Regions from separate parts of the Cryobacterium sp. BB736 genome, predicted to be linked through region 2. Evidence: riboswitches for the same ligand, from Rfam matches in the RefSeq annotation. Region 2 holds a riboswitch; the other holds the start of a gene.
What was found. A riboswitch is a leader RNA that binds a small molecule or an ion and turns the genes downstream of it on or off. The one in region 2 is predicted to bind glycine.

Region 1 (14,930 bases), on a different contig from region 2:
CCGGTGCGGATCGCCTCGGCACCGGCCACCGACAGCGCCCCGGTCGCGACGGCCCTCCCCACCGCGGCCAGCCAGGGTTCGGTCATCATGCTGGCAAGGCCGACCGGGTCGTCGATCCCGTTGGCTTCGGCGTTCTGCAGCAGGTCGGCGTCATTCATCATGGTACCGACCCGCACCAGCGTGGTCGCCTCCCGGGCAGTCGAGCCGGTCACCCCACGGATCAGCGCCTCCGGGGTGCGGAACCCCTCCTTCCGCGCCAACCCGCCGAACCCCGCCTCCACCGATGAGCGGCGCACCACCTCACCGGCCAGCACCGACGCGCAAGCATCAAGACTGCGCTTCGCCTCCGCCAACGACCGCTGCGCCGCCAGAAGCTGCTTGTCACCCAGCCACCGGGCACCGGGCGCGTCGGCGCCGATCCGGGCCGCCGCGGCCAGCAGCACCTCGAGCGAGGTGCTGAACGTAGCTGCGGAAGATCTCATGCATCAATTGTCCCAGCCTCGAACACAGCTACACAAGCATATTTGAGAATCTGTTAGAAACTACTTTCCGGGCCACCTGTGGAGGAGCAGTCAGACCCAGGTTCCGCGCCCTCCCGTTGCAGATAAGTAACGTCTCCCGCTCCCTGAGAGTTACGTGAGCGATCGGCTCAGGCTGCTGTGTTAAGACTGACGGTGCAGCGAGGGGCCTCAACTGCGTTCAGTGGCGGCCCGTTCTCACAACAGAAAAGGGGTAGACGGACATGACATCCGCATCATCGTCGCGCAAACGCGCACTGGCCGTGCTTGGCGGTACCGCCGCCGCGGTCTTGGTCCTCAGCGGTTGCGCCGGTGGCAATACCGGCGGTGACGACAACGGCTCCGACGCGATCATCGTAGGAACGACCGACAAGGTGACGACACTCGACCCGGCCGGCTCGTACGACAACGGTTCGTTCTTCCTGATGAACAACGTCTTCCCGTTCCTCATGAACTCGGTTCCGGGAAGCGCAGAACTCGAGCCGGACATCGCCGAATCGGCTGAGTTCACGGCGCCGACGGAGTTCACGGTCAAACTGAAGGAGGGCCTCGAGTTCGCCAACGGCAACCCGCTCACCTCATCCGATGTGAAGTTCAGCTTCGACCGCCAGGTCGCGATCGCCGACCCCAATGGGCCGAGCGCGCTGCTCGCCAACCTCGAGAGCACAGAGGCGCCGGATGACACGACGGTCGTGTTCAACCTGCTGGCGGAGAACGACCAGATCTGGCTCCAGATCCTCTCCAGCCCCGCTGGCGTGATCGTCGACGAGGACAGCTTCTCGCCAACCGAGGTCACCCCTGATGATGAGATCGTCGACGCCAACGCATTCGCGGGCCCGTACACGATCACCCGGTACGGCTTCAACGACCTGGTGCAGTTCCAGGCCTACGACGGCTACCAGGGCCTGCTCGGAACCCCGAAGACGCAGACGATCAACCTGCGCTACTTCGCCGACCAGTCCAACATGAAGTTGGCCGTTCAGGAGGGTGACATCGACGTTGCGACCCGCAGCCTCTCGGCCACCGACGTCGAGGACCTGTCGAACAACGACAACGTGACAGTCCACACCGGACCGGGTGGAGAGACCCGGTACATAGTGTTCAATTTCAACACGATGCCGTTCGGCGCCTCGACTCCCGAAGCTGACCCCGCGAAGGCTCTCGCAGTGCGTCAGGCGATGGCAAACGTGATCGACCGCGCCGAGATCTCCGACCAGGTCTACAAGGGCACCTACGTGCCGCTGTACTCCTACGTTCCGGATGGCCTGCCCGGCGCCACCCAGCCGTTGAAGGACCTCTACGGTGACGGCAACGGCGGCCCGGACGTCGACAAGGCAACAGCCCTTCTCGAGGAAGCCGGCGTCACCACGCCGCTCGCGATCAACCTGCAGTACAACCCGGACCACTACGGTGCGAGCTCGGGTGACGAGTACGCGCTCGTGAAGTCGCAGCTCGAGGAATCCGGCCTCTTCACGGTCAACCTGCAGTCGACCGAGTGGGTGCAGTACAACGAAGACCGAGTCGCTGACGTGTACCCGATCTTCCAACTGGGTTGGTTCCCGGACTACCCGGACGCCGACAACTACCTGTCGCCGTTCTTCCGCACGGAGAACTTCCTCGTGAACCACTTCAGCGACCCTGCGGTGGATCAGTTGATCGCCCAGCAAGCGGTCGAGCTTGACGAGGACACCCGCCTGCAGATGCTGGGTGAGGCCCAGGAGATGGTTGCGGCCCAACTGTCCACCCTTCCGCTCCTGCAGGGCGCTCAGGTGGCTGTCGCCGGTACCGACATCGACGGTGTCAGCGACACGCTCGACGGTTCGTTCAAGTTCCGCTTCACCACACTGAGCAGGTAGTCGGACCGACGGTCTGGGGCTAAAATCGTCCCCAGCCGTCTAGGGGGTGACTCGCACCACGCGCGGGTCACCCCCTTCCATGCACGTTCGGCTCATCAGTTAGGCGGTCATGACAACCACTGAGATTTCCCCGTCGGCGCCACCGGATGGCACGACGACCGAAAGGGTGAAGGGCGGAGGCAACCTCGGCCGCTACATCCTGGTCAGGCTGCTGCTCATCATCCCAACGGTGTTCATCCTCGTGACGATGGTGTTCATCCTGATGAGGCTCATCGGCGACCCGATCACCGCCTCCCTCGGCGGCCGGCTCAGCCCGGACCAGCTGGAGGAGCGCAAGGAAGCCGCCGGATACAACCGGCCGATCTGGGTTCAGTACGTCGAGTACATCGGCCAGGTCTTCACCGGCAATTTCGGCACCACCATCAGCGACAACCGTCCGGTGAGCGAAGTGCTCCTCACCTACGGCGGCGCGACGGCCGAACTGGTCTTCTATTCGCTCATCGTCGCTTTTGTTGTCGGAATCCCCCTTGGGCTGCTGGCCGCCTATCTGCGCGACCGGTGGCAGGATGCCTCGCTTCGCGTGTTCGCGATCCTCTGTTACGCAACGCCGGTGTTCTTCTCCGGGCTGCTTCTCAAATTGGTCTTCTCCGTCTGGCTCGGCTGGCTTCCGGTGTCTGGGCGCGCATCGACCAGAACGGAACTCGACCTCCTGCTGCTCGATAACCCGACCGGCATCTATCTGATCGACGCGTTCCGCACCGGGGACATGGATAACGTCTGGGACGTGCTCGCCCACGCTGTCCTACCCGCCATCGCCCTCGGCCTGCTCACCGCCGGGGTCTTCCTCCGGCTCGTGCGCACCAACGTCATCGGAACGCTCGGGCGTGAGTACATCGACTCAGCCCGGTCACGCGGCGTCGGCGAGCTGCGTCTCGTCAGGAAGCACGCCTACAAGCCAGCGCTCATCCCGATCATCACTGTGATCGGCCTGCAGATCGCCCTGCTGCTCGGAGGAGCTGTCCTCACCGAGACCACGTTCGAGTGGAAGGGCCTCGGCTTCATCCTGGTCGAGTACCTGTCGTCGCGTGACTTCGTCGCAGTGCAGGGGATCGTCGCCCTGCTCGCGGTGATCGTCGCCGTCAGCAACTTCATCGTCGACATCATCGCCGCGCTCATCGACCCGAGGGTGAGGTACTGACATGGCTGCGACACCCGTCGTCGTGAACCCCAAGGGCAGCCTGTGGTCGCGGCTGCCGCTCGTCAAGCAGCTGGCGCAAAGCGTCGGACTGCAGCGCGGGATGCTTGTCGCCGGCCTCGTGCTGGTGGCGCTCTTCCTGCTGACTGCCGCCCTTGCACCGCTGCTCGCGCCTTACGGTTTCGCGCAGCTGCGGGACGAGTCCGGCCGCTTCGGTTCACAGCAGCCGCCGAGCGCTGAGCACCTGTTCGGGACCACCGTCAGCGGCTATGACGTCCTCTCGCGCACGATTTGGGGTGCCCAGACAGCGGTGCTGGTGATCGTCGTGGCCGTCACCATGTCACTCATCATCGGGGTGCTGCTCGGTGTTTTCTCCGGCTACTTCGGCGGCACGCTCGACCGCATCCTCGTCGTCGTCTGCGATGCGATCTACGCGTTCCCGTCCCTGTTGCTCGCGATCGTCATGTCGATCGTGATCTCGGGTGGTCAGTCGAGCCTGCTCGGCGGGATCATGTCGGCGGCGATCTCGATCACCGTCGTGTTCATCCCGCAGTACTTCCGTGTTGTGCGCGCTGAGACCGTACGCATCAAGGCGGAGGCGTTCGTCGAGTCGGCGAAGGTCATCGGCGCGAGCAACATGCGCATCATGTTCCGGCACGTGCTGCGCAACGCGACCAGGACTCTTCCGCTGATCCTGACGCTCAACGCCTCTGAGGCGATCCTGACACTCGCCGGCCTCGGCTTCGTGGGCTTCGGCATCGAGCCGACGAGCGCCGCAGAGTGGGGGTACGACCTCAACAGGTCGATCGCGGACGTCTCATCCGGGATCTGGTGGACCGCGCTCTACCCGGGTCTCGCGATAGTGCTGGTGGTGCTCGGCATCACCCTCGTCGGGGAGAGTCTGAACGACCTCGCCGACCCGCGGCTGCGCACTCGTCACCGGGCCATCGCCTCGCCCGCTGCCGCGGCGACGGCGAATGAGGTCGACGAACTGGAGAAACCCGAATGAGCAGGCTTGCCAAGGGCGAGCAGGCCGCTCGCATCGAGGACCTCGAGGTCACCTTCGCCACCGACAGCGGCGACGTCCGAGCGGTCGACGGGGTGAGTCTCCACGTCGCGGCGGGTGAGGTGCTCGCGGTGGTCGGGGAGAGCGGATCCGGCAAGACCGTCACCGCGAAGACCATCCTCGGCCTGCTGCCGGAGACCGCAACGACATCCGGAGCCGTGTTCATCGGGCAAGAGAACATCGTGCAGGTGTCCGGCGAGCGGCTGCGCCAGCTGCGCGGCACCAGCGTTGCGATGGTCTTCCAGGAGCCGTCAACCGCACTCAATCCGGTGTTCACGGTCGGCTGGCAGATCGCGGAGGGTCTTCGCGCACACGGCAACTACAGCAACGGCGAGCTGCGTGAGAAGTCGATCGACATCCTGCGGAAGGTCGGCATCCCGGATCCTGAGCACCGAGTCGACCACTATCCGCACCAGTTCTCCGGAGGCCAGAAACAGCGCATCGTCATCGCTATGGCGCTCGTGCTCGACCCAGAGCTCATCGTCGCCGACGAACCGACGACGGCGCTCGATGTCACAGTGCAGGCGGAGATTCTCGACCTGTTGCGACGCCTCCGCGACGAGTTCAACGCGGGCATCCTGCTCATCACCCACAACATGGGCGTCGTCGCCGACCTGGCCGACCGCGTTGCCGTGATGTACCAGGGTGAAGTCGTCGAACAAGCCACGGCCACGGAGCTGTTCGCCAATCCGCAGAACGACTACACCAAGCGCCTGCTCGCCGCGGTGCCATACATCGGTGCAGGCAGGGAGGCGGCCCGCGCACGGGCGGTGGAGCGGGACAAGGTCAACGCCGAGCCGGTCGTCGTGGCGCGAGGCCTCGAAATCGTCTACCCGGGGCGCTTCGGCCGCGGCGGGTTCCGCGCCGTCGCGGGGGTCGACTTCGAGATCGGCCCGCGCGAAGTGCTCGGCCTGGTCGGCGAGAGCGGCTCCGGAAAGACGACGATCGGAAGGGCGATCGGTGGCTTGACCAGGGTCACCGGCGGTTCGCTGATGGTCCTTGGCACCGAGTTCAACGGGGCCAAGGAGAGCGACATCCGACCGCTTCGCAAGGACATCGGTTTCGTCTTCCAGGACCCGGCAACCAGCTTCAACCCGCTGCTCACGATCGCGGAGGCCATCGCGGAACCGCTTGTCGTGCACTCAGAGGCGGCGAATCCGGATGACGCACGGGCGAGGGTCAACCAGCTGCTCGAGGCAGTGCAGCTGCCGATCGGCTTCGGAGACCGCTTCCCGCACGAGCTGAGCGGCGGCCAGCGCCAGCGCGCCAGCCTCGCCCGAGCGCTCGCGCTGCGGCCGAAGCTCCTGATCGCCGATGAGCCTACGAGTGCGCTCGACGTGTCGGTGCAGGCGCGTGTGCTCGAACTGTTCGCCGAACTGCAGCACGAGTTCGGGTTCGCGGCCCTGTTCATCAGCCACGATCTCGCCGTGGTGGATATGCTCGCCGACCGCATCGCCGTGCTCTACAAGGGGGAATTGGTCGAAGAGGGAACCGGCGAGCAGGTGCTCGGCGCGCCCCAGCATCCGTACACCAAGCGGTTGCTCGCTTCCCTCCCCGTCCCCGACCCGATCGAGCAGGGGAAACGCCGCGAAGAACTGCGTCTCCTGCGGGAGGCGCCCTGATGCCGGTCATCGACGCCAACGATCTGTCAGTTCACTACCGGTCGCGTGACGTGCGCTCGCGCACCCTGGCTCTTAACGGCGTGACCTTCCAGGTGCAGGTCGGCGACTTCCTCGGAGTGGTCGGTGAGGCGGGCTCCGGCAAGTCGACGCTGGCGGCAACGGTCGCGCTGCGCGCAGGCAGGGGAGACCCGGAGATCGGCTACCCGGAGATCTTCGGCGGCTCGCTCAGCGTGCTCGGGGCGAAGGCGCGCAACATCAACCGCTTCCGGCGGGCACGCACGCAGTTCCACATCGGCTACCTGGCGCAGGACGGCGCCGAGCGGCTGGATGCCCGGCTGACCTGCGCAGAGAATGTCGCGGAGCCGATCTACTCCCGCGACCGAAAGTTCAGCTCCCGCGAGGCGGGCACGGCCGTCGCGACGCTCATCGACTCGATGCGGCTGCCGCTGTCTGTCATGCACAAGTACCCGCACGAGCTGTCCAGTGGTCAGCGTCAGCGCATCGCGCTCGCCCGTGCACTCGTGCTCGAGCCGGCGCTGCTGGTTGCAGACGAACCGACCCGCGGCGTGGACGTCACGGTCCGCGAAGAGGTGCTCGATGTCATCCGCGACCTGCGGACGCAGCGCGAATTCTCCGCGCTGATCGTCAGCAGCGACCTCAAGGTCGCGGCAGGCCTGACCGATCGCGTGCTGGTGCTGCAGCGGGGCATGGTCATCGGTGACGGCACGGTCGAGGAGGTGCTGCGTGACCCGCGGCATCCGTACCTGATGGACCTGGCGCGCATCGCGCGCTCGGCCCAATGATGGGGGAGCGAGAAGCGCAGCACCGGTCGGTGGGCGCGGTTGAGCTGCACCTGGGCGACGAAGCGCGGCCAGAGCCCGGGCCGATCGCGGTGCTGCCCGAGGCCGAGGAGTTCTTCGTTCGGGCGGTTGAATCGGCCGGCGGCACCGTTGCCCCGCTGTCGGATGCGACGCGCGGTGTCGTCTGGCTCTCCAACGAGCGTGCGGCCGAGTTCGCGCCGATCCTGGCGTCGCACCCTGGGATCAACTGGGTGCAACTGCCGTTCGCCGGAGTGGACGCGTTCCATGAGGCGCTGGCGGTCCGCCACGCAGAGCGAGATATCGTCTGGACGAGCGCGAAGGGCGCGTACGCGCAGCCGGTAGCCGAGCACGCGCTTGCGCTCACCCTGGCGGCCCTGCGTGGCCTGCCTGAGCGTGCCCGCGCGACCGAGTGGGGCGGCAAGTACGGGCGGTCGCTGTACGGGCTGAACGTGGTCATCGTCGGAGCCGGTGGCACCGCGCTGGAGCTCGTACGGCTGCTGGAGCCGTTCGACGTGCGCGTGACGATCGTGCGGCGCCGCGCGGAGCCGGTGGCCGGGGTGGCGGCCACGGTGACCAGCAAAGGTCTCACGGAGGCGCTCCACGACGCCGACGTGCTGGTCCTCGCTGCCGCGCTGTCCGCCGAGACGGAGCGCCTGATCGGTGCGCGCGAACTCGCGAAGATGAAGCCCGAGGCGGTGCTGGTTAACATCGCCCGCGGCCGGATGGTCGACACGGATGCCCTCATCTCGGCGCTGCGGGACGGCCGCTTGGCCGGTGCAGGCGTGGACGTGACGGACCCGGAGCCGCTGCCTACCGGGCATCCGCTCTGGTCGGCGCCGAATGTGATCATCACACCGCACAGCGCCGACACGCCTGAGATGGTGGATCCGCTGCTCGCCGAGCGGGTCGCCGTGAACGTGCGCGCGTTCCTCGGACACGGCCCGTTCGTCGGAGCGGTCGACCCGGCATCCGGCTACTGAACCCGCGCCACATCGCAAGACTGCGCAAACCGGCAGTCTCACGCGCCAAAACGCAGGTCTGTGCAGTCTCGCGCGATTGGTGATGAGGTTTGCGCCGACCCGGTGGCGGGCGTGGCAAAGGTGCCCCGAAGTATTTGCTAGAGTGGCTAGTCGAAACGCCATAGTCCTCGATAGCTCAATTGGCAGAGCAGCCGGCTGTTAACCGGCAGGTTGATGGTTCGAGTCCATCTCGGGGAGCTCCACAAGAAGTCGCGACACGTCTACGTTCAATTAGTCGGCCACGGCGACCAGTTCATCGGGTGCCCAATCAGTGATGCCCCTAATGCGTCGGCTCATTGCTGAATGAGTCGCCTTGAACAGCCTCGCCTACCGGTCCGCCTCTCTGACCTCGTGGGCGTGCGAGCACAAGTGGGGAACACACGAGGCCGGTCACTGCGTCCGGGTGCGGTCAGGTAGTCGCCGAGCCTCGCCCGGTGCACTCGACGAAGGGCCGATGGCCGTATTTCCGGCTCGCCGCCGACGCGAACGCTCGACACGACGCGAATCGTGGACCGCGAACCGCATGATTCAGGCACGCAACCCGATTAACTACAACCAGACGTAGAAAGCCAAATAAAGGGAGGACGTGTGTTCATAGTTTCAATCGCGCTGTTCGTGCTGATGATGGTTGCATTCATCGTTAGCGTCGGCAGCCGAAAGAGCGCCGACCGCGAGGTTAGCGCGTTCGGCGCTAAAGCCAAGTGGGTCGGAGCAGGTGCCGGAGTGCTCGCCATCATCTTCATCTTCGTGGCGTCGACCTACACCCAAGATCCCGGCCAGGCGAAGGTGCTTCGCGCATGGACGGGCGACATCGTTGGCCAGTCGACGACCGAAGGGTTCAAGTTCAAGGCGCCGTGGGTCGACACCATTGACTACGACATCCGCAACCAGCAGGTGATCTTCGCGCTGACGACCGAGAACCTGGACGGCCACAACAGGCCGAACGGACCGCAGATCACCGTGCAAGACCGCGAGGGTGTGACCGCGAACATCGACATCACGGTGCGCTACTCCATCAAGCCGGACTCGGTGACGGAAATCTACAAGCGTTACCAGACACAGGAGAACTTCGTGTCTCGGTTCATCGAGAACGACATCCGCGCGGCCGTTCGCACCGTGCCGGCAAAGTACGGCACGCTCGAGCTGCTGAACAGGCGCGCCGACGCTGAGCGTGACATTCACGACTACCTGCTCGAGCGCTGGGACAAGCACGGCGTCACCGTCGAGACCGTCTCGTTGCAGGAAATTCGCTACTCGGATGACGTCAAGCAGCGCTTCGACGACGCGCAGGCTTCCCGCATCAGGGTCGAGCAGGCGAAGGCCGACCTCGAGGCGACGGAGGTCAGCGCCCAGCAGAAGGTCGTGCAGGCACAGGCCGAGGCTGAGGCAAACGCGATCCTCAACGCCTCGCTGACTGACGCCATCCTCCAGCAGCGCTACCTTGACACGCTCAAGGAACTCGCGGCGGCAGGCAACCTCGTGGTTGTGCCCGAAGGGTTCAACGGGCTGGTCAGCGTCCGATAGGCGGCCGGGCGGACGGCATACTCCGGGGTTCGAGTCCCAGGCGCCCACAATAAATAGGCCCTATACGAGGGCCCCGGCAGTTCCACTGCGAACTGCGAGGCCTCAACAGTTGCTCGGTTGCGCCTAGGATGGCTGTCAGTAACTGAAAATGCTTTACGCGCGGCGGGAGAGCCTCCCTGGTGAGGCGCCGTAGGAGCAACCTCCCCGGGAATCTCTCAGGCCCACGTACCGTCACGCACAGGCAACTCTGGAGAAAGCGGCCAGCCGCTTACCGAAGGTGAATGACGCACGACGAAGTGCCCATGCGTTGAAACTCTCAGGTACGAGGACAGAGCGGGGACCATGTCGACCATGGCGGTCGACAGTGACGAAACGGGTGTCCTCCCATGACCATCGCACCAGAATCCGCTACCGCTTCCACCGAGTACAGTCCGGAGCTTCTCAGTCGAACGCTTGACGACTTCGATCCCGAGGTGGCCGCTCTCATCGGCAAGGAGCTCGAACGCCAGCGCACCGGCCTCGAGATGATCGCCTCCGAGAACCACGCACCGCTGGCCGTCATGCAGGCGCAGGGCTCGGTTCTCACCAACAAGTACGCGGAGGGTTATCCCGGACGTCGTTACTACGGCGGATGCGAGTACGTCGACCAGATCGAGCAGCTCGCCATCGACCGGGTCAAGGAACTGTTCGGCGCTTCTTTCGCCAACGTGCAGCCACACTCTGGAGCCACCGCGAACGCCGCCGTGATGCACGCGCTGCTGTCGCCCGGCGACACCATCCTGGGACTGTCGCTGGCCGACGGCGGGCACCTGACACACGGCATGAAGCTGAACTTCTCCGGCAAGCTCTACAACGTCGGCTCGTACGGGGTCTCAGAGGACGACTACCGCGTGAATCTCGACGACGTCGCACGGGCAGCGCGAGAGCACAAGCCGAAGCTCATCATTGCCGGCTGGTCGGCGTACCCCCGGCAGCTGGACTTCGCCGGCTTCCGCCGCATCGCCGACGAGGTCGGCGCGTTGCTCATGGTCGACATGGCCCACTTCGCCGGTCTGGTCGCGGCTGGCCTGCATCCGTCCCCGATCGAGCACGCCCATGTCGTGACCAGCACGACCCACAAGACTCTGGGCGGACCACGTGGCGGCATCATCCTCACGAACGACGCCGACATCGCCAAGAAAATCAACTCGGCCGTGTTCCCCGGCCAGCAGGGCGGGCCGCTCGAGCACGTGATCGCGGCCAAGGCGACAGCGTTCAAGATGGCCCTCGCCCCAGACTTCCGCGCCCGCCAGGAGCTGACCCTGATCGGCGCGAAGCTGCTCGCCGAGCGGCTGAACGCCGATGACGTCCGGTCCGCGGGCATCACCGTGCTCACTGGCGGGACGGATGTTCACCTCGTGCTGGTGGACCTGCGCGACGCGGCGATCGACGGTCGCCAAGCCGAAGATCGCCTCGCGGCGGTCGACATCACGGTCAACCGCAATGCGATCCCGTTCGATCCGCGACCCCCGATGGTGACCTCGGGTCTGCGCATCGGAACGCCGGCGCTGGCCGCGCGAGGGGTCACGCCGGAGGACTTCCGCGAGGTTGCCGACATCATCGCGCTGACCCTCACTGCGGGCGAGGACGCCGACCTCACCCCGCTGCGGGAGCGCGCGCAGGCGATCGCAGCCAAGTACCCGCTCTACCCGGCACTGCCCTCCGGCGCCCAGGCGGGCACGCCATGACAATCAGCGTCTTTGACCTCTTCAAGGTCGGCATCGGGCCCTCCAGCTCGCACACCGTGGGGCCCATGCGCGCGGCCGAGCGGTTCGTGCGCGAAGTCGCCGAACGGATGCCGCTGGAGCGCATCACAGAGATCGGCGTCGACCTGTACGGTTCGCTCGCCGCGACCGGGGCCGGTCACGGCACCCTCAACGCGGTGCTGCTGGGGCTCGAGGGCAGGCGTCCCGACACCATCGAGGTGGCCGAGATGGAACAACGGCTCGCCGAGATGCGTGAGAATCCGTCCGTCCGCCTCGGCGGCGTGAAGGACCTGCCGTTCGGTGAGCGCGACATCGTGCTGCACCTGCAGGAGTCGCTCGACTTCCACCCGAACGGGATGCGACTCACAGCGATCGCCGGCGACCTCGGCCGGCAGCATAGCGAAACCTTCTACTCGGTCGGCGGCGGTTTCATCGTCAACGAGGACGAGGCGCAGCGGGCGGTACCAGCGTCGTCCACACACTGGCCGCTGCCGTTCTCCTCCGGGGCAGAGCTGCTGGAGCTTGCACGGGAGCATGGCTCGTTCAGCGCGGTGATGCTGAAGAACGAGAGCGCCCTGCGCACCGACGAAGACGTCCGTGCGGGGTTGCTGCACATCCGGAACGTCATGGTGGAGTGCCAGGAGCGGGGGATGCGGCGTGACGGCACCCTGCCAGGCGGCCTCGGCGTGCCCAGGCGCGCCCACGACTGGCACCGTCAGCTGGAGCGCGACGATCCCCACCGCAAGCCGGAGTTCGCGCAGGACTGGGTGAACCTGGTCGCCCTTGCGGTCAATGAGGAGAACGCTTCGGGCGGGCGCGTGGTGACAGCCCCCACCAACGGTGCCGCCGGGATCATCCCCGCAGTGCTGCATTACGCGATGCACTACACGGATGCCGGTGCTCGCGACCGCGACGACGCTGCCGTCCGATTCTTGCTCACCGCGGGGGCGATCGGCTCGCTGTACAAGGAGCGAGCCTCCATCTCCGGTGCAGAGGTCGGCTGCCAGGGGGAGGTCGGGTCGGCAGCATCGATGGCCGCCGGTGCCCTCGCCGAGGTTCTCGGCGGCACGCCCGCTCAGGTGGAGAACGCCGCGGAGATCGCAATGGAGCACAGCCTCGGTCTCACCTGCGACCCGATCGGTGGGCTTGTGCAGATCCCGTGCATCGAGCGCAACGCCATCTCGGCGGGCAAGGCGATCAACGCCGCGCGCATGGCACTGCGCGGTGATGGCACCCATCGGGTGACTCTCGACGAGGTCATCGAGACGATGCGCGTCACCGGTCGGGACATGATGTCGATCTACAAGGAGACCTCCCGCGGCGGGCTGGCCGTGCACGTCTCGGTGAACAACATCGAGTGCTGAACGCGTAGCCGATGAGATCTCGTCGTGGGTTCACGATAATCTCGACTCGCGCGCCGCATTCGCGCGGTCGAATCAGGATGCGTGACGAAAGGCAATCATGGGCGAGTGGCTCGGGGGTGAGTTCAGCGCCCCGGTAGTGGTGATGATCGCCGCCGCGGTGGTCGCGGCAGTGGTCGTCGTCGTGCTGCTGGTCCTCTGGCTGCGCGCTGCCCGCCGTGGCCGTGCTGAGCACCGCCGTCGCGTGCAGGTCGAGCGCGAAGCACTCGACCTGGAGCTCTCGCTGCGCGAGCAGCTGGGGCGCCTGCGCATCGTGCGCGAGCTTGGGGATGTTGCGGTGCACTCGACCTCGGTGATCGTCAGCCAGGCGGATGGCGCGCGCTTCGCCGCGCAGAACGACCCCGCTGTCGCCGCGCGGACGGCCGGCAACATCGCGGATGCCGCCCGGTCCACGCTCGCCGACCTCCGCCGCGTCATGAATGTCGTGCGCGAGGGCGAGGCGAGCGTCGCGCCGCAGCCGCGACTGAAGACCGCCCGTGACCTGTTCGGGGTCATGCGGGACGCAGGCCTCGGCATCACCTTCGACGAGGACGGAACGCCGTTCCAAGTTCAGCAGGCGGCCGAGCTCGCGATCTACCGCATCCTGCAGGAGGCCCTGTCCAACGCGCTGAAGTATGGAGGACCCGGCACCGAGGTCAAGGTCTCGTTCAGCTGGCGGGGCGAGGGCCTGCAGGTGCTGGTCGACGACGACGGCGCCCGCAACCAGGCACGCTTGGCGGGCCAGGACAGCGCCGAGTCGCCGTCCAAGGGCTACACGGAGCGCGACGACCTTGCCGCCTTGACTGCGGACGTGATGGGACCGGGCATCACCGAGATGAAGGAACGCGCGACCCTCTTCGGTGGCGTGTTCAGCGCCTACCGTGTGCCGGGCGTCGGATTCTCGATTGCCGTCGTCTTCCCATCCCTGAAGCACCACAACGGTGTCCACAGCGTCGATCTGGGGCGTTCGTGATCCGCGTCGCGATCGCCGACGACCAGAAGCTGCAGCGCGAGGGGTACCGGCTGGTGCTGGGGTCGCAGGCGGACATCGAGGTCGTCGGGGAAGCGGGCGACGGTGCGACGCTGCTGGCGCTGGTGCGCCGGAAGCAGACGGATGTCGTGCTCATGGACATCCAGATGCCGCGCGTCGACGGGTTGACGGCAGCGCAGCGAGTGGTGGGCGACGCACGCGTGATCGAGCGAAACGGTGTTGCCCCGCGCATCCTGCTGATGACCGCCGTGGAACTCGACGACCACCTCGCCGCGGCGGCCGAGGCCGGCGTCTTCGCGGTGCTGTACAAGGACATTGCGCCGGAGGCGCTGCTCGAGGCTGTTCGTTCGGCGGCCGAGGCGGCGGACTTTGGAATCGCACAGCGTGTCGAAGACTGAGTCAGTGGCGAGGCCCAAGGAAGAGACGGTCGCGATCCAAGACGGGATCGCGGTCGGGCTGTCCGCGGCCGCCTACGGGGTCTCATACGGCGCCCTCGCGGTGGCGGCCGGTCTCGACGTCTGGCAGACCTGCGTGATGAGCCTGCTGATGTTCACCGGCGGGTCGCAGTTCGCCCTCATCGGCGTGCTTGCGACCGGGGGAGCGGCGGCCGGGCCGACCGCGATCGCGAGCGCCGCCATCCTGGGCGTGCGCAACGGCATCTACGGCATCCGGATGGCGCCGATCATCGGAGGCAGGTGGTGGCTGCGCGCCCTCGCCGCCCACGTCACGATCGACGAGACGACCGCGGTGTCGACCGGTCAGCCGACGCTGCGCAGCCAGCGCATCGGATTCTGGACCACCGCGGTGACCGTCTACCTCGGCTGGAACCTCACCAGCCTTATCGGCGCGCTGATCGGCGACCTGCTGGGCGATCCGCGCCAGTGGGGACTGGATGCCGCCGCAGCGGCAGCGTTCCTCGGTCTGCTCTGGCCACGGCTGCGGCAGCGCCAGACGATCGCCGTCGCATCCGCCGCCGCGGTCGTCGCGCTCGTGCTCACCCCGGTGGTCCTGCCCGGCCTCCCGGTGTTGATCGCCGGACTCGTCGCGGTGGTCGTCGGCGCCTTCAACTGGTTCGACAGCGCGCCGAAGAAGGGAGCAGCATGACGCTCTGGCAGATCGTGATCATCGCGTCGCTGCTGTGCCTCGCGCTGAAGCTCTCCGGCTACCTGGTTC
Region 2 (14,930 bases):
CCGTTCAATGTCTACTGCGGGTCGTGCTACTTCTGCTCCCGCGGCCTGTACTCCAACTGCCACAACGTGAACCCGAACGCGACCGCCGTGGGGGGCATCTACGGCTACTCGCACACCTGTGGCGGATATGACGGCGGGCAGTCTCAGTTCGTCCGGGTCCCGTTCGCGGATGTCGGGCCGATGGTCATCCCGGAGTGGCTGAGCGACGAAGACGCGCTGATGATGACCGACGCACTGCCCACCGGATACTTCGGCGCCCAGCTCGGTGACATCGAACAGGGCGACACCGTGGTCGTATTCGGAGCCGGTCCCGTCGGGCTGTTCGCGGCTCGCAGCGCCTGGTTCCTGGGCGCCGGCCGGGTGATCGTCATCGACCACCTCGACTACAGGCTGCAAAAGGCGCGCGACTTCGCCTTCGCCGAGACCTACAACTTCAATGAGCACGACGATGTGGTCGTGCACCTCAAGAAGATCACCGACTACCTCGGCGCCGACGTCGCGATCGACGCGGTGGGCGCCGAGGCTGACGGCAACCTGCTGCAGCACATCACCGCGGCCAAGCTCAAGCTGCAGGGCGGCTCTCCGGTCGCTCTCAACTGGGCCATCGACTCCGTGCGGAAGGGCGGGACGGTGTCGGTCGTCGGCGCGTACGGCCCCATGTTCAGCGCGGTGAAGTTCGGCGACGCGATGAACAAGGGGTTGACGCTCCGGATGAACCAGACCCCGGTCAAACGTCAGTGGCCGCGGCTGCTCGAGCATGTTCAGAACGGGTACCTGAAGCCGAGCGACCTCGTCACCCATCGCATCCCGCTCGAGCACATCTCGGAGGGTTACCACATCTTCTCGTCGAAACTCGATGACTGCATCAAGCCGGTCATCGTCCCGGAAGCCGCCTAGGAGCTCCCATGATTCCGTACACGAAAGAAGCACCGCAGCAGATCGCGTCGGAGGAGGAGCTGCGTGCGCGCATCCCCGGATGGGGCGCCGACCTCGACCGGAAAGACCGCCCGGCCGTGCCGCGGGAGCAGTCGCTGACCACCGGCGCGCACTGGGAGTTCCCCGACCGGCAACCGGAGAAGGCCCGGCGGGAGCGCTCGGTCGAGCACCGCTTCCTACCTCCGGTGTTCGGCACCACCGTCCCGCTCAAGGGCCTGTCGGGAGGCATCCGGAGGCTGGCCTACGCGCGCTACAGCGAGGGTCGCGCCGCGCATTGGCTGCTGCTGATTCTCGGAGACCGAGTGGATGCCGTGGAGAGTCACGTGGCGTCGTTGGCAACCCGCCGACCGGATGAGCCGATCACACAGTCGGGGGTGGTCAGCGAGCTCTCGCACGACGGGCTTCGGTCGCGCTTCGGGCGGGGGCGGGCGGACGTGAAGCACGTGTGGCTGGATCCGGTTCTGGTCGTCGGGCCCTGGCTGATGGCTGGCGGGCTCGTGTTTGCGCTCGGGAGAACGGTCGTCCGGGCGCTCCGCTGACTCGTCGTCGGCGGTCGGCTAGCGTGCGCTCGACGTCGTCAATTCGAGCTCGCGGGACGCCGTCTTCCGACGCTGCAGCGCCCGGGCGACGATCGGCTGCCCGATGAGGATCCCGGCGAGCACGATCGCGATCCCCGCACCCTGCAGCAGGCTGAGCGATTCTGACGCGACGAGCACGCCCAGGAGGACTCCCGCGACCGGGTTGAGCAGTCCGACCAGTCCGACCGCGCCGGCGCTGAGGTGCTTCAGTCCGGTGAACCACGCCACGTAGGCCAGCCCGGTCGCAATGAATGACAGGAAGCCGAACGCGAGCAACTCGGTGCCGCCGAGGGCAGGCGGGGCGCCCTCGAGCGCGAATGCGAAGGGAATCACGAAGAGCCCACCCGCGATCAACTGCCACGAGGACTGGGAGTACACGTCAACATCCGTTCCCCACTTCTTGGTGAGGATGTAGCCGACAGACGACATCATCATTGCGGTCAGTGCTGCCGCCGCGCCGAGAAGGTTCACCTGCTCGGTGCCGGTGAGCAGCGTGGCGCAGACGCCGACGAAGCCGAGGATTGCGCCGACGAGGGGCAGCAGCTTGGGGCGTTCGGCGAGCAGCGGCCAGGCGAGGAACATCATCACGGCCGGGGAGGTCGCCATCAGCGTGGTGGCGATACTGGACGGCAGCAGTTGCGCCGCGACGTAGACGAGCACGAAGAACGCGCCGACGTTGAGGATGCCGAGCACCGCCGACTTCCACCACCAGGACCCGGTTGGCAGCTTCCGCGAGAGCAGCCAGACGACGATCCCGCCGGGAAGCGCCCGGATGACCGCGGCCCACAGCGGGTAGTCGGGCGGGAGGAACGCCGCCGTCACCCAGTAGCTTGCGCCCCACGCAATGGGAGCGATCGCGGTGATGAGGAGCCAGCGCGCATTACCTTCCATGGAAGATATAATAACTTCCTTGGAAGATATAATCCAGTCATGGCTGAAATGACCGATCACGTCGCCCGGATTCAACAGGCCTGGGCGGTGGAGCGGCCCGACCTGGACGTGAGTCCGCAGGGCGTCATCGGGCGGTTGCACCGGCTCGGCAACTTCCTCACCGAGGAGCTTGTTGCGGTGTATCGGGATTTCGGGCTCGGCGAAGGCGACTTCGATGTGCTGGCAACGCTGCGGCGCTCGGGCCCGCCGTTCGAGCTGGCGCCGGGGGAACTCGCTGACCACACCATGGTGACGACCGGCGCGATGACGAAGCGCATCGATCGGCTCGTCGAAGCCGGGCTGGTCACTCGGCGGCGCAGTGAGGCCGACGGGCGCGCGCGGGTCGTGGCGCTGACGGATGCCGGGCGCGAGCTGATCGATCGCGCCTTCACCGCACACGTGGACAACGAGCAGAGGCTGATTGAACCACTCAGTGCGGCAGAGCGTGAGCAGCTGCAGGCGCTCCTCATCAAGTGGCTGGCTGAATACGAGGACTGAGCGCGCGGGTCGAATTCGACCAGCGCGTGGAAGATGCACCCGCGCGAGGGGCGGATTCGGCGGTCGGGGCCCCAAGCCGGGGGTAGACGAACATGGTGTACACAGGCGATTCACAGGTGCTACAGTCCACCTGAAGCGTTCAACTCTGGGGGGAAAACTTGAAGCGCAAACTCATCGGCCTTGCCGCAATCGGCTCGCTCGTCGCTGGCTCGTTCGGCATCGCATCCGCAGCACAGGCGGCGACTCCTGAAGAGGTCTCCAGCTGGATCGCCGAGGCGGCATTGGAGAACCTCGGCCTTACCATCGAGGACCCGTCGTTCGCGGCCGCGATCGCCGCGGCAGTCCAGCAGGCATTGGATGCCGGCCTCATCTCTGTCGCGGTCGAGGACATCGCCGAGGGCGAAGTCGATGAGCCGGGAACGCTTCCCGAAGACGAAGTTGACGGCGTGCTCGATGAAGAGCTCGAAGAGCAGAAGAACGTCTGGGACGAGATCAAGGAAGCGTGGCGCACCGGCCACGAGGAAGCTCACGCTGCATTCACCGAGTGCCGTGACGCAGCCGAGGGTGGCGCGAACCTGTGCGCCCACGAGTTCCGTTACGCGATGCAGGTCAACAACATCGCCGCGTTCCAAGCCAGACACGAGGCGCGACTCCTTGCCGACGCCGAGAATATGACTGAGGAGGAGCTCGCCAAGGCTGAGGCCAAGCTCGCGCACCACGAGTCGATTGCGAAGGCCCGCCTCGACCGCGCGGCCGCTCACCTTGAGAAGAAGACCGGCATCGTGATCCAGGACGACGCTGTTGAGGGCGACGTCGAGGAAGCCACTGAAGAAGCGCTCGTCACCATCCAGGAGACCTCGTCGGTGGAGCCGCGCGGCAACAACGGCAAGGGCAACGACAAGTCGGACAAGCCCGGCAAGCCTGCCAAATCGGACAAGCCCGCCAAGGGCAACAACGGCAATAACGGCAAGGGCAACAACGGCAACAAGGGCAACAACGGCAAGGGCGGCCCCAACAAGTGACCCGTCGGCGCAACCGGTCAGGACTGTTCAGCGCGGTCCTGACCGGTTTCGTCGTTGCCGGTCTCCTCGCCGGCTGCACGACCGCGCCCGCTGAGCCGGAGTCGGAGGCAGTCGTCAAAGCTCCGGATGCCCTCACCGCCGAAGGTGTAGTCCTCGCGGCGGTGCTGCTGTCCACGGCGGACATCACAGCGGCAGTGGCCGAAGGGCTGGTTACTCCGGCCGAGGTGGATGCTGCGCGAGCCGCCATCGAGGACGGCACCCTGGACGAGTGGCGGGTGCGCGCAGAGAAGGAACGCTCCGAAGCCGACTGACGCACCGCGGGGGTCGCTCGCGCGGGTCAAACTTCCTCACGCGGGTCGAATTCGACCCGCGGGTGGAAGATGCACCCGCGCGAGCACAAGACACCCGCGCGCGAGGGTCTCGACAAGCTCGAGCACCGAATGGGGGCGTACCCCCGACCAGCGGCTAGTTCTTCGTCACCTTGCCGGTGAGCTGCGCGATCGGCCGCAGGATGATGGGCCTCGCGGCGAGCCACGCACCGATCATCACCACGACGCTCGCGGCGAAGATCCACAGCCCCCACCACGACTCGTCGTCGCGCATGGCGTACATGTGGTTCAGGTTCCGCAGGATGCCGGTCGCGAACACCAGCGCGACGTGCACGATGATGAACAGCACGAAGTAGAGCATCACCGGGAAGTGGATGGCTCGCGCCCACTCGATCGGGTACGCCTTGTTCAACCGGTCGGCGTCACGCGGCCACAGCGGCGACATCCGCAGCCCGGTAATGACCGCGAGCGGCGTCGCGATGAACACCGTCACGAAATAGGCCAGCACCTGCAGGCTGTTGTAGTTCACCCAGCCGTTGTCCGTCGGCCACGACAGTGAGGCGTACTGAATCGCCGTCGACAGCGCATTCGGGAACACCTCCCAGCTCGTGGGCACGATCCGCATCCACTGGCCGGTGAGGAACAGCAGCACGAAGAACACCACGCCATTGATCACCCACAGCACGTCGATCGAGAGGTGGAACCACAGGTCAAGGCTGATCTTCTTCGGCGAGTTCCTGGTGCGGAATGGGATCGCCGGGTTGCGAGTCCAGTACGCATCCGGCCGCTGCACGGTGCGAACCATCCATCCGGAACGGATGATCAGCAGCAGCATGAGCGCGTTCAGGAAGTGGGCCCAGCCCAGCCAGGCAGGGAACCCGACCGGCGCCGACTCCGGCAGCTCGGTGTGGCCGGGGTAGGTGGTCATGAAGTCCTGCACCAGCGGCGTCTCGCGGATGGTGATGGCGATCAGCACGACCGCTGCGACCATGATGATGCCGAACGGGGCCAGCCAGACCAGCGGCCAGTACTGGCGAAGAGCGTCCTTGACCTTCGGCGACATGCAGTCAGACCCTTTCCGCGCCTACTTGGCGCGCGCCTCGATGGCTTCGACGAGTTGCGGGACGATCGTGAAGATGTCGCCGACGATCCCGAAGTCGGCGATCTCGAAGATCGGTGCGTCCCCGTCCTTGTTGATCGCGACGATGGTCTTCGCGGTCTGCATGCCTGCGCGGTGCTGGATCGCGCCGGAGATGCCCAGCGCGATGTACAGCTGCGGCGACACCGAGACGCCGGTCTGGCCCACCTGATAGCTCTGCGGCACATAGCCCGCGTCGACTGCCGCGCGGGATGCGCCGACGGCGGCGCCGAGCGAGTCGGCCAGCTTCTCCACCAGGTCGAAGGCCTCCTTCGAGCCGAGCCCGCGACCGCCGGAGACCACCTTGGAGGCGCCGAGCAGTTCCGGCCGCGTGGTCTCGGCCTTGACGTTGTTGAACGAGTCGATGGCGGCGTACTTGCTCGCGTCGACGCTCACGTCGGCGTTCACGACCTCCGGGGTGGCGGCATCCGCCGTCCCTTCGACCGCGCCGTGCCGCACCGTGACGATCGCGAGCCCGCCCTCGACGGTGGATTCGACGGTGTACGCCCCGCCGAACACCGAGTGGGTGGCAACCACCTTGTCGCCGTCGGCGCGCACGTCGACCGCGTCGTGCACCAGTCCGCCGTTGGTGCGAACGGCCAGCCGGGCAGCCGCCTCCCGACCGTCGATCGAGCCGGCCAGCAGCACAGCGGATGGCTGCAGCGCCTCGACCGCGGAGGTTAGGGCGTCGGCGGGGACGCCGGAGAGCACGGACCCGGCGGCATCCGTCTCTGCCAGGTAGACCTTCTGCGCTCCCAGCGAGCCGAGCTGCTCGGTCAGCGCGCTGCCGACACCGGGCGCGGTGGCGACGACTGCGACCGGGGTGCCGAGCTTCGCGGCAGCGGCGAGCAGGGAGGGAACAGTGGCGCTGAGCTCGCCCGTCGGGGTGACCTCGGCGAGTACAAGTACGTTCGACATTGTTCGGTCCCTCTCTAGATCAGTCGCTCTGCGGCGAGGAAGTCGGCCAGCTGTGCGGCGGCGCTTCCGTCATCGACGATCTTTTGGCCGGCGGTACGTGCCGGTCGCTCCTGGGTGGACAGGACCACCGAGCGGCCACCGGATGCCTCAGAAAGGCCCAATTCGGACAGCGACAGCACTCCGATCGGCTTCTTCTTGGCGGTCATGATGCCCTTGAAGTTGGGGAAGCGCGGCTCGGCAGCCCGCTCGGTCACCGAGATCACCGCGGGAAGCGCGGAGCTGACCGTCATCGAACCGGACTCCGTGGCCCGCTCGCCACGCACCGACCCTTCCGACAACTCGACCGAATCCAGGGAGCCGAGAGCCGGCAGCCCTAGGTGCTCGGCGATCATGATCGGCACGACCCCGCCGCGGCCGTCGGTCGACTCGTTGCCGGCGACCACGAGGTCGAACTGCTCGCGCTGCAGCGCTGCGGCCAGGACCTCCGCGCTCCACGCCGAATCCGAGCCGACCAGCGACGCATCCGCGATGTGGATGCCAGAATCGGCGCCCATCGAGAGGGCCTTGCGGATGGTGCCGGTGGCATCCTCCGGGCCCATCGTCATCACGACGACCTCGGTGCCCTTGTTCGCGTCCTTGTAGGCGAGTGCGACCTCGAGCGCGCGCTCGTTGATCTCGTCGATGATCTTGTCGCTTGCATCCCGGTCGAGCAGGCCGGTCGTCAGGTCGAGACGTCGCTCACCACCCGTATCCGGTACCTGCTTGATCAGCGCGATTATCCTCACTCGCTTGCTCCTTTGCATTGTCGCCGGTGGCCTTGTCGCCGATGCGCGGGCACAACGCGGGCCGGGTCGCGACCGAACGTGCGCCGAGCGCCAGTGTACCGATGACTGGTGTGCTCGTCGCGCTGAGTGCGTTGGATGCCCGCGTTCAGTTGCTAGGCTGTGCGATGACAATCGAATATCGGGCCAGCAATCGATGCGGGAGAGTTCGTCGCAGGCGACGAACACCGAAGGAGCAAGCCTCCCCGCCAATCTCTCAGGTCTCATGTACCGCATCGGCACGGCCACTCTGGAAAGTGGATTCGCTTTGCGCATCCCGCCCACGGTGAAAACTGGCTACAGCCGGTGAAACTCTCAGGCCCATGACAGAGGGGGAGTTCTTGTAGCCGCACAGGCTCGTCGCCGAACAAGTGCCAGGAGAACTCGTGTCCGATACCCCGTCCGTAGACAGCAAGCAGTCACCGCTCCACGAGCTGCACGTCGCTGCCGGCGCCAGCTTCACCGATTTCGGCGGCTGGCAGATGCCGGTCAGCTACGGCTCAGACCTCACCGAGCATCACGCCGTCCGCAATGCCGCGGGCATCTTCGACGTTTCGCACATGGGCAACATCAGCGTGACGGGCGAGGACGCCGCGGCCTTCCTTGACTACGCGCTGGCAGGCAAGCTGTCGACGACGGGGCTCATGCAGGCCAAATACAGTCTGCTGCTCGACTCCAGCGGCGGCATCATCGACGACCTGATCGTCTACCACAACGCCGACAACGAGTACGCGGTGGTGGTGAACGCCGGCAACCGTGACGCCGCGTTCGCCGCGTTCAGCGAACGCGCTGCGGCTTTCAAGAACCTCACCGTCCGCGACATCAGCGATGACGTCGCGATCCTCGCCATTCAGGGCCCGCGCGCGCTTGAGGTGCTCGAGACCACCGAGGGCCTGCGCATCATGGACGGGCAGCCCGCCCTGCGCGACGTCAAGAACTACTGGTCCACCGCCGGATGGTTCGGTGACGGTTCGGTGCTCATCGCCCGCACCGGCTACACCGGCGAGGACGGGTTCGAGCTCTACGTCGACGTGGCGGATGCCGTACGGCTCTGGCAAGCACTGCTGGCCGCGGGCGAGCCGCTCGGGCTCACCCCCGCCGGACTCGCCAGCCGCGACACCCTTCGGTTGGAAGCCGGCATGCCGCTCTATGGGCACGAGCTCGGCCGCGACATCCGGCCCGCGCAGGCCGGCCTCGGGCGTGTCGTGGCACTCACCAAAGAGGGCGACTTCGTTGGCCGGGGGGCGATCGAGGCGGGGCTTCCGGATGGCGCCCGTGTGCTCGTCGGGCTCGTCACCGAGGGCCGCCGCGCCGGTCGAGCGGGCTACGCCGTGTTCGACGGCGACACCGACGTGGGCGTGATCACGAGCGGCGCCCTGTCGCCGACGCTCGGGCATCCGATCGCCATGGCAATGGTCGACCCAGCACTCACCGAAATCGGAACCGAACTGACCATCGACGTGCGCGGAACCAGGATTCCCGCGACCGTCACCGCACTGCCGTTCTATAAGAGAGAGAAGAACTGATGGCCAACACCGCCGACCTCAAGTACACGCGCGACCACGAGTGGATCGCGCTTGACGGCGACACCGTCACCATCGGCATCACCGATTACGCCGCCGACCAGCTCGGCGATGTCGTCTACGTCGACCTGCCCGCAGCTGGCAGCGCCATCGAGGGCGGCAAGGTCGTCGGCGAGATCGAGTCGACCAAGTCGGTGGGTGAACTGTTCGCGCCGGTCGATGGCACGGTCGTGGAGTCCAACCAGGCCGTCATCGACAACCCGCAGCTCGTCAACGACGACCCGTTCGGCGAGGGCTGGATGATCAAGGTCACCATCGACCCGAGCACGCTCAGCGGCACACTCACCGAGGACGAGTACCGCGCGCTGGTCGCAGAGTAATGCGCACAGACTTCGACGCTTTCGCCTCACGGCACATCGGCACCGGCGAGGACGCCCAGGCCACGATGCTCGAGGCCATCGGCTACGGCTCGGTCGAGGAGTTGGTCGACGCGGCGGTCCCCGGCTCGATCCGCACCGACCACACCGACACGGCGCTGCCTGCCCCCGCCACCGAGCGTGAGGCGCTCGCGGAACTGCGCGCCCTGGCCGCACGCAACCGAGTCAACCGCTCGTTTCTCGGGTTGGGCTACTACGGCACCATCACTCCCGCGGTGATCAAGCGCAACGTGCTCGAGAACCCGAGCTGGTACACCGCCTACACGCCGTACCAGCCGGAGATCTCGCAGGGCCGGCTCGAGGCGCTCATCAACTTCCAGACCATGGCCTCCGAGCTCACCGGCATGGCCACCGCGAACGCCTCGATGCTCGACGAGGGCACCGCGGTCGTCGAGGGGATGCTCCTCGCCCGTCGCGGCTCGAAGTCCACCTCCAACGTGTTCCTAGTCGACGCCGACACGTTCCCGCAGACCAAGTCACTGCTCGCGGGGCGTGCGGATGCGGTCGGCATCGAACTCGTCGAGGTTGCCTTCGCCGACGGTGCGGGCGAGCTGCCCGATGACTACTTCGGCATCTTCGTCCAGTACCCCGGCGCATCCGGCCGGATCTGGGACCCGTCAGCGGTCATCGCCACCGCGAAGGCTGCCGGTGCACTCACCGTCGTCGCCGCCGACCTGCTCGCCATGACGCTCATCGCGAGCCCCGGCGATCTGGGCGCGGACGTCGCGGTTGGCACCACCCAGCGCTTCGGCGTGCCGATGGGCTTCGGCGGCCCGCACGCCGGCTACCTCGCGGTGCGCGCCGGGCTGGAGCGCCAGCTGCCCGGCCGGCTCGTCGGGGTGTCCAAGGATGCCGACGGACGGCCCGCCTACCGCCTCACCCTGCAGGCGCGCGAGCAGCACATCCGTCGTGAGAAGGCCACCAGCAACATCTGCACCGCGCAGGTGCTTCTCGCCGTCATGGCGTCGATGTACGCGGTCTACCACGGCCCGGGTGGGCTCAAGACGATCGCCCAGCAGGTCACCCTGAAGACCCGGATGCTCGCCGACGCGGCGGCCGACGGGGGCCACACGGTTGTGCACGGCAACTACTTCGACACGATCACGCTGACAACAGCGCGCGGCGCGGACGCGCTGGTGCGCGACGCCCACGAGGCAGGCTTCCTGCTGCACAAGGTGGACGACGACCACGTGAGCATCTCGGTCGACGAGACCACCACGGCCCTGGACCTCACCGGTCTCGCGGCGGTGCTCGGCGGCAGGCTGGCCGACGGCGACGCGCCGACGCGCAACGACATCGACGGCTGGATCCCACGTGACCTGTGGCGGACGAGTGAATACCTCACCCACGCGGTCTTCAACACCCACCGCTCCGAGACGAGCATGATGCGGTACCTCAAGTACCTCGCCGACAAGGACTACGCGCTCGACCGCGGCATGATCCCGCTCGGCTCGTGCACCATGAAGCTCAACGCGGCGACCGAGATGGAGGCCATCAGCTGGCCCGAGTTCGGCGACCTCCACCCCTTCGCTCCGGAATCGGATGTCACCGGCTCGCTCTCGCTGATCGACCAGCTCGAGCGTTGGCTCGCCGCCGTCACCGGGTACGACACCGTCTCGCTGCAGCCGAACGCGGGCAGCCAGGGCGAACTGGCCGGACTGCTCGCCATCCGGGGATACCACCGCTCACGCGGCGACAACGAGCGCACCATCTGCCTCATCCCGGAGAGCGCGCACGGCACCAACGCCGCCAGCGCGGTGCTCGCGGGCATGCGCGTCGTGGTCGTCGCGTGTGACGAGCTCGGCAACGTCGACCTGGGCGACCTGCGCGCGAAGATCGCCGAGCACGGCGAGTCCCTCGGTGCCCTGATGATCACCTACCCGTCCACGCATGGCGTGTACGAGCACGATGTACGCGAGATCTGCGACGCGGTGCACGATGCCGGCGGCCAGGTCTACATCGACGGCGCGAACCTCAACGCACTGCTCGGCTACGCGCGGTTCGGCGAGTTCGGTGGCGACGTCTCGCACCTGAACCTGCACAAGACCTTCTGCATCCCGCACGGTGGCGGCGGCCCCGGCGTCGGCCCGGTCGCCGCAAAGGCGCACCTCGCGCCGTTCCTGCCGTCGCATCCCTTCGCGCAGCGTGCAGAGCACTTCTCACGCGCCGGCGGCACCGTGGAGCACGCCGGAGCCCAGGTCTCGGCCGCACCGTACGGCAGCCCGCTCATCCTGCCCATCTCGTGGGCGTACATCCGGATGATGGGTGCAGACGGCCTGCGCGACGCGACCGGCGCGGCGGTGCTCGCCGCCAACTACATCGCGGTGCGGCTGCGGGAGCACTTCCCGGTGCTCTACTCGGGCGAGAACGGGCTGGTCGCTCACGAGTGCATCCTGGACCTCCGTCCGCTCACCGATCGCACCGGCGTGACCGTCGACGACGTGGCGAAGCGACTGGTCGACTACGGATTCCACGCGCCAACCATGTCATTCCCGGTGCCGGGCACCCTCATGATCGAGCCGACCGAGAGCGAGGATCTCGGCGAGATCGAACGCTTCATCGAGGCGATGGTCGCGATCAAGGCCGAAGCGGACGCGGTCGGAGCGGGCGAGTGGCCCGCCGACGACAACCCGCTGAAGCACGCGCCACACACCGCGCGCGCCCTCATCGAGGGGGAGTGGGATCACGCGTACTCGCGCGAGACCGCCGCCTACCCGGTGCGGTCGCTGCTGCGGAACAAGTACTGGCCCCCGGTGCGTCGCGTCGACCAGGCCTACGGTGACCGCAACCTGTTCTGCGCGTGCCCGCCGCCCGAGGCGTTCGCCGAACTGTCCTAGCCCCGTTTTCTTAACCCGTCTCAAGGAAATCCGGGCATCCGGAAGCTGCTGATAGGCATCCGGATGCCTGGATCAGCAAGTCTCCTTGAGACGGGTTAAGTCGTCTCAGGGGAGGGACTAGAGCCAGGCGAAGGTCGCGGCCGCCCACGGGTAGCCGACGAAGATGGCCGCGTCGATGACGACGTGCGCGATCACGAGCGGCAGCACCCGCCCGAACCGCGAAAACAGCCAGCCGAACAGGATGCCCATGGCGATGTTCCCGATGAACGCGCCGAAGCCCTGGTACACGTGGTACGTCCCGCGCAGCAGTGCGCTGCCGATGATGATCGACCAGGTGCTCCAACCCAGGTCACGCAGCCGCGCGAACAGGTAGCCGACAGCGATCACTTCCTCGGTGATGCCCGCGCGTGCGGCCGACAGCAGCAGCACCGGCACCGTCCACCAGTACTCGTCGAGCGCCGTCGGGACAACCTGCACAGTGACCCCCAGTTCGCGGCCCGCGAGGTAGAGCAGGACTCCCGGGATGCCGATCACCAGGGCCAGGCCGAGTCCGGCGAGCGAGTCGCGCCCCGGACGGGTGAAGTCGATGCCGAGCCTGCCGAGGTGCGGCCGGCTGGAGCGCCAGAGCAGGAACGCGACGAGCGCGACGGGCACCAGGTCGAAGAAAATGCCGAGCAGCTGGTAGATGAGGTCGAACACCTCGCGCTCGCTGAGCGGCGCATTCAGTGTTGCCGTCTGGTCGCGCAGCGCCTCCTCGCGCGTCAGGCGATTCGCGATCGCGACCACCGAGTAGACGGCGGATGCGCCAAGCGACAACCCGAGGACGATGAGCACTTCCGCGCGCAGCCTGGCACGGTTGGCTTGACCATATTCGCCGGTCGCGGGCTGTGCTGATGAGACGGACATTCCCATGATGGTACGCGGCCTCACGGCGCGTCGTTTCCGCTCAATTTTTCGCACATTAGCGTCGGGATGCTGCGGACGGAGCGGTTTTCACGCAACACAGTTCGTATTAACGCAGGTATCCGGCGCAACCGTTACCAGTGAGTAACGTTTGGCCATACAGTTTTGCCAGCGGAGTCGACCCCACCTAGGGTTCTCTATAACAAGCGTGGGTTGGTGCTAGGAAGGCCTGCCTGCGATCCATCTTGCACAGGAGGAAAATTGAAAATCAGTCGCATAGGAGCGCCGATTGCGGTCGCTGCCGTTGCCGCTCTTGCGGTAGCAGGCTGCACCCCGCAGGCGGAATCCGGCCTCGACGAGGGAACGAAGGTCACGATCGCGTGGAACCAGGCGTTCTACTCGTACAACGGCAACACCTCGTTCGGCAACGCCACAGCGAACAACAACATCAACTACATGGCACTCAGCGGGTTCAACTACTACAACAACGTGCCTGAGCTCGTGCAGGACGAGTCGTTCGGAACCTACGAGATGCTCTCCGAGGACCCGCTCACAGTGAAGTACACGGTCAACGAGGACGTGAAGTGGTCCGACGGCACGCCGATCGACGCAGCCGACCTTCTGGTCCACTGGGCCGCGCTCTCGCGTGCGCTCGACACCCCGGACTTCGACCCGGCCGAGTTCACCGACCCTGACACCGGTGAGTTCACCGACGCCTTCCCGACCGACGTCGTGTACTTCGACTCCGGCGCGACCCCGGACGCTGGCCTTGGCCTCGTCCAGGAGACCCCGGAGATCGGTGACGACGGCCGTTCGATCACCATGGTCTACGAGGCACCGTACGTCGACTGGGAGCTTGCTTTCTCGGCGCCGCTGCCGGCTCACGTCATGGCAAAGAACGCTCTCGGCATCGAGGACAACGAAGAGGCGAAGCAGGCAGCCATCGAGGCCATCCAGAGCGAGGACGACGCGGCGCTTGCCGGCCTGTCCGCTTTCTGGAACTCGGGCTTCAACTTCACGTCGCTGCCCGACGACCCGGAGGTCTACCTCTCCAGTGGCCCGTACGTCATCACTGACTTCCAGGCGGACCAGTTCATCACGCTGAAGGCGAACCCGGAGTACGTCGGCGACAACAAGCCGGCCATCGAAGAGGTCACCGTCCGCTTCATCCCGGACCCGCTGGCAGCAGTGCAGGCGCTCGAGAACGGCGAGGTCGACGTGATCCAGCCGCAGGCAACCGCTGACATCAAGACCGCGCTCGACGCGATCGACGGCATCACGGTCTCGACCGGCCTCGGTGGCACCTACGAGCACGTCGACCTTCAGTTCACCAACTCGAAGAGCGGCACGTTCGAGAACCCGCTGGTTCGTGAGGCCTTCATGAAGGTGATCCCGCGTGCGGAGATCGTCGACAAGCTGATCAAGCCGATCATCGGTGACGACGCGCTCGTGCGTAACTCGCAGCTCTTTGTGCCTGGCGCAGCTGGCTACGATGACTCGATCGCGAACAACGGTTCGGCCGCTTACGAAGAGACCGACATCGAGGGCGCGAAGGCGCTGCTCGCCGAGGCTGGCGTCACCAACCCCGAGGTCTGCATCCTCTACGCATCGAACAACCCCCGTCGTGTCAACGAGTTCCAGCTGATCCAGGCCTCCGCGGCCGAGGCCGGCTTCAATGTGACCGACTGTGGTAGCGAGCAGTGGGGTGGCCTCCTCGGTACGCCGGGCGCGTACGACGCATCCCTCTTCGGATGGCAGTCGACGAGCCTCGGTGTCACGAGCTCCGGCCCGACCTTCCAGACCGGTGGCATCAACAACCTCAACTTCTACAGCAACCCTGAGGTTGACAAGCTGATCGTGGAGCTCAACACCGAGTTCGACGCCGACCGCCAGATCGAGATCCAGCAGGAGATCGACAAGCTCCTCTGGGAGGACGGCTACGGAGTCACCGTCTTCCAGTTCCCTGAGGTCACGGCCTACAGTGACCGCATCGAGGGCGTTGACGCCTCGATCCTCGCACCGACCATCTTCTGGAACGTGTGGGACTGGAAGGTCTCCGA

Region 1: linked by a shared signal. The riboswitch ahead of glyA (serine hydroxymethyltransferase) and the one ahead of gcvT (glycine cleavage system aminomethyltransferase GcvT) in region 2 are both predicted to bind glycine.

Annotation. Positions count from the first base shown of each region.
Region 1 covers NZ_JABXWQ010000004.1:221,334-236,263, reverse strand. The annotation lists gene IRG63_RS10650 (HNH endonuclease signature motif containing protein) at 1-482, opposite strand, end outside; gene IRG63_RS10645 (ABC transporter substrate-binding protein) at 743-2,374, shown strand; gene IRG63_RS10640 (ABC transporter permease) at 2,484-3,572, shown strand; gene IRG63_RS10635 (ABC transporter permease) at 3,574-4,578, shown strand; gene IRG63_RS10630 (ABC transporter ATP-binding protein) at 4,575-6,257, shown strand; gene IRG63_RS10625 (ATP-binding cassette domain-containing protein) at 6,257-7,060, shown strand; gene IRG63_RS10620 (D-isomer specific 2-hydroxyacid dehydrogenase family protein) at 7,150-8,058, shown strand; tRNA gene IRG63_RS10615 (tRNA-Asn) at 8,223-8,295, shown strand; gene IRG63_RS10610 (SPFH domain-containing protein) at 8,686-9,621, shown strand; glycine riboswitch at 9,775-9,862, shown strand; gene glyA (serine hydroxymethyltransferase) at 10,008-11,348, shown strand; gene IRG63_RS10600 (L-serine ammonia-lyase) at 11,345-12,730, shown strand; gene IRG63_RS10595 (sensor histidine kinase) at 12,828-13,739, shown strand; gene IRG63_RS10590 (response regulator transcription factor) at 13,736-14,155, shown strand; gene IRG63_RS10585 (AzlC family ABC transporter permease) at 14,160-14,861, shown strand; gene IRG63_RS10580 (AzlD domain-containing protein) at 14,858-14,930, shown strand, end outside.
Region 2 covers NZ_JABXWQ010000001.1:229,836-244,765, reverse strand. The annotation lists gene IRG63_RS01120 (zinc-dependent alcohol dehydrogenase) at 1-897, shown strand, start outside; gene IRG63_RS01115 (hypothetical protein) at 909-1,475, shown strand; gene IRG63_RS01110 (DMT family transporter) at 1,494-2,405, opposite strand; gene IRG63_RS01105 (MarR family transcriptional regulator) at 2,445-2,942, shown strand; gene IRG63_RS01100 (hypothetical protein) at 3,101-3,964, shown strand; gene IRG63_RS01095 (hypothetical protein) at 3,961-4,275, shown strand; gene IRG63_RS01090 (cytochrome b/b6 domain-containing protein) at 4,430-5,356, opposite strand; gene IRG63_RS01085 (electron transfer flavoprotein subunit alpha/FixB family protein) at 5,378-6,349, opposite strand; gene IRG63_RS01080 (electron transfer flavoprotein subunit beta/FixA family protein) at 6,364-7,134, opposite strand; glycine riboswitch at 7,321-7,414, shown strand; gene gcvT (glycine cleavage system aminomethyltransferase GcvT) at 7,557-8,696, shown strand; gene gcvH (glycine cleavage system protein GcvH) at 8,696-9,073, shown strand; gene gcvP (aminomethyl-transferring glycine dehydrogenase) at 9,073-11,967, shown strand; gene IRG63_RS01060 (CPBP family intramembrane glutamic endopeptidase) at 12,085-12,873, opposite strand; gene IRG63_RS01055 (ABC transporter family substrate-binding protein) at 13,132-14,930, shown strand, end outside.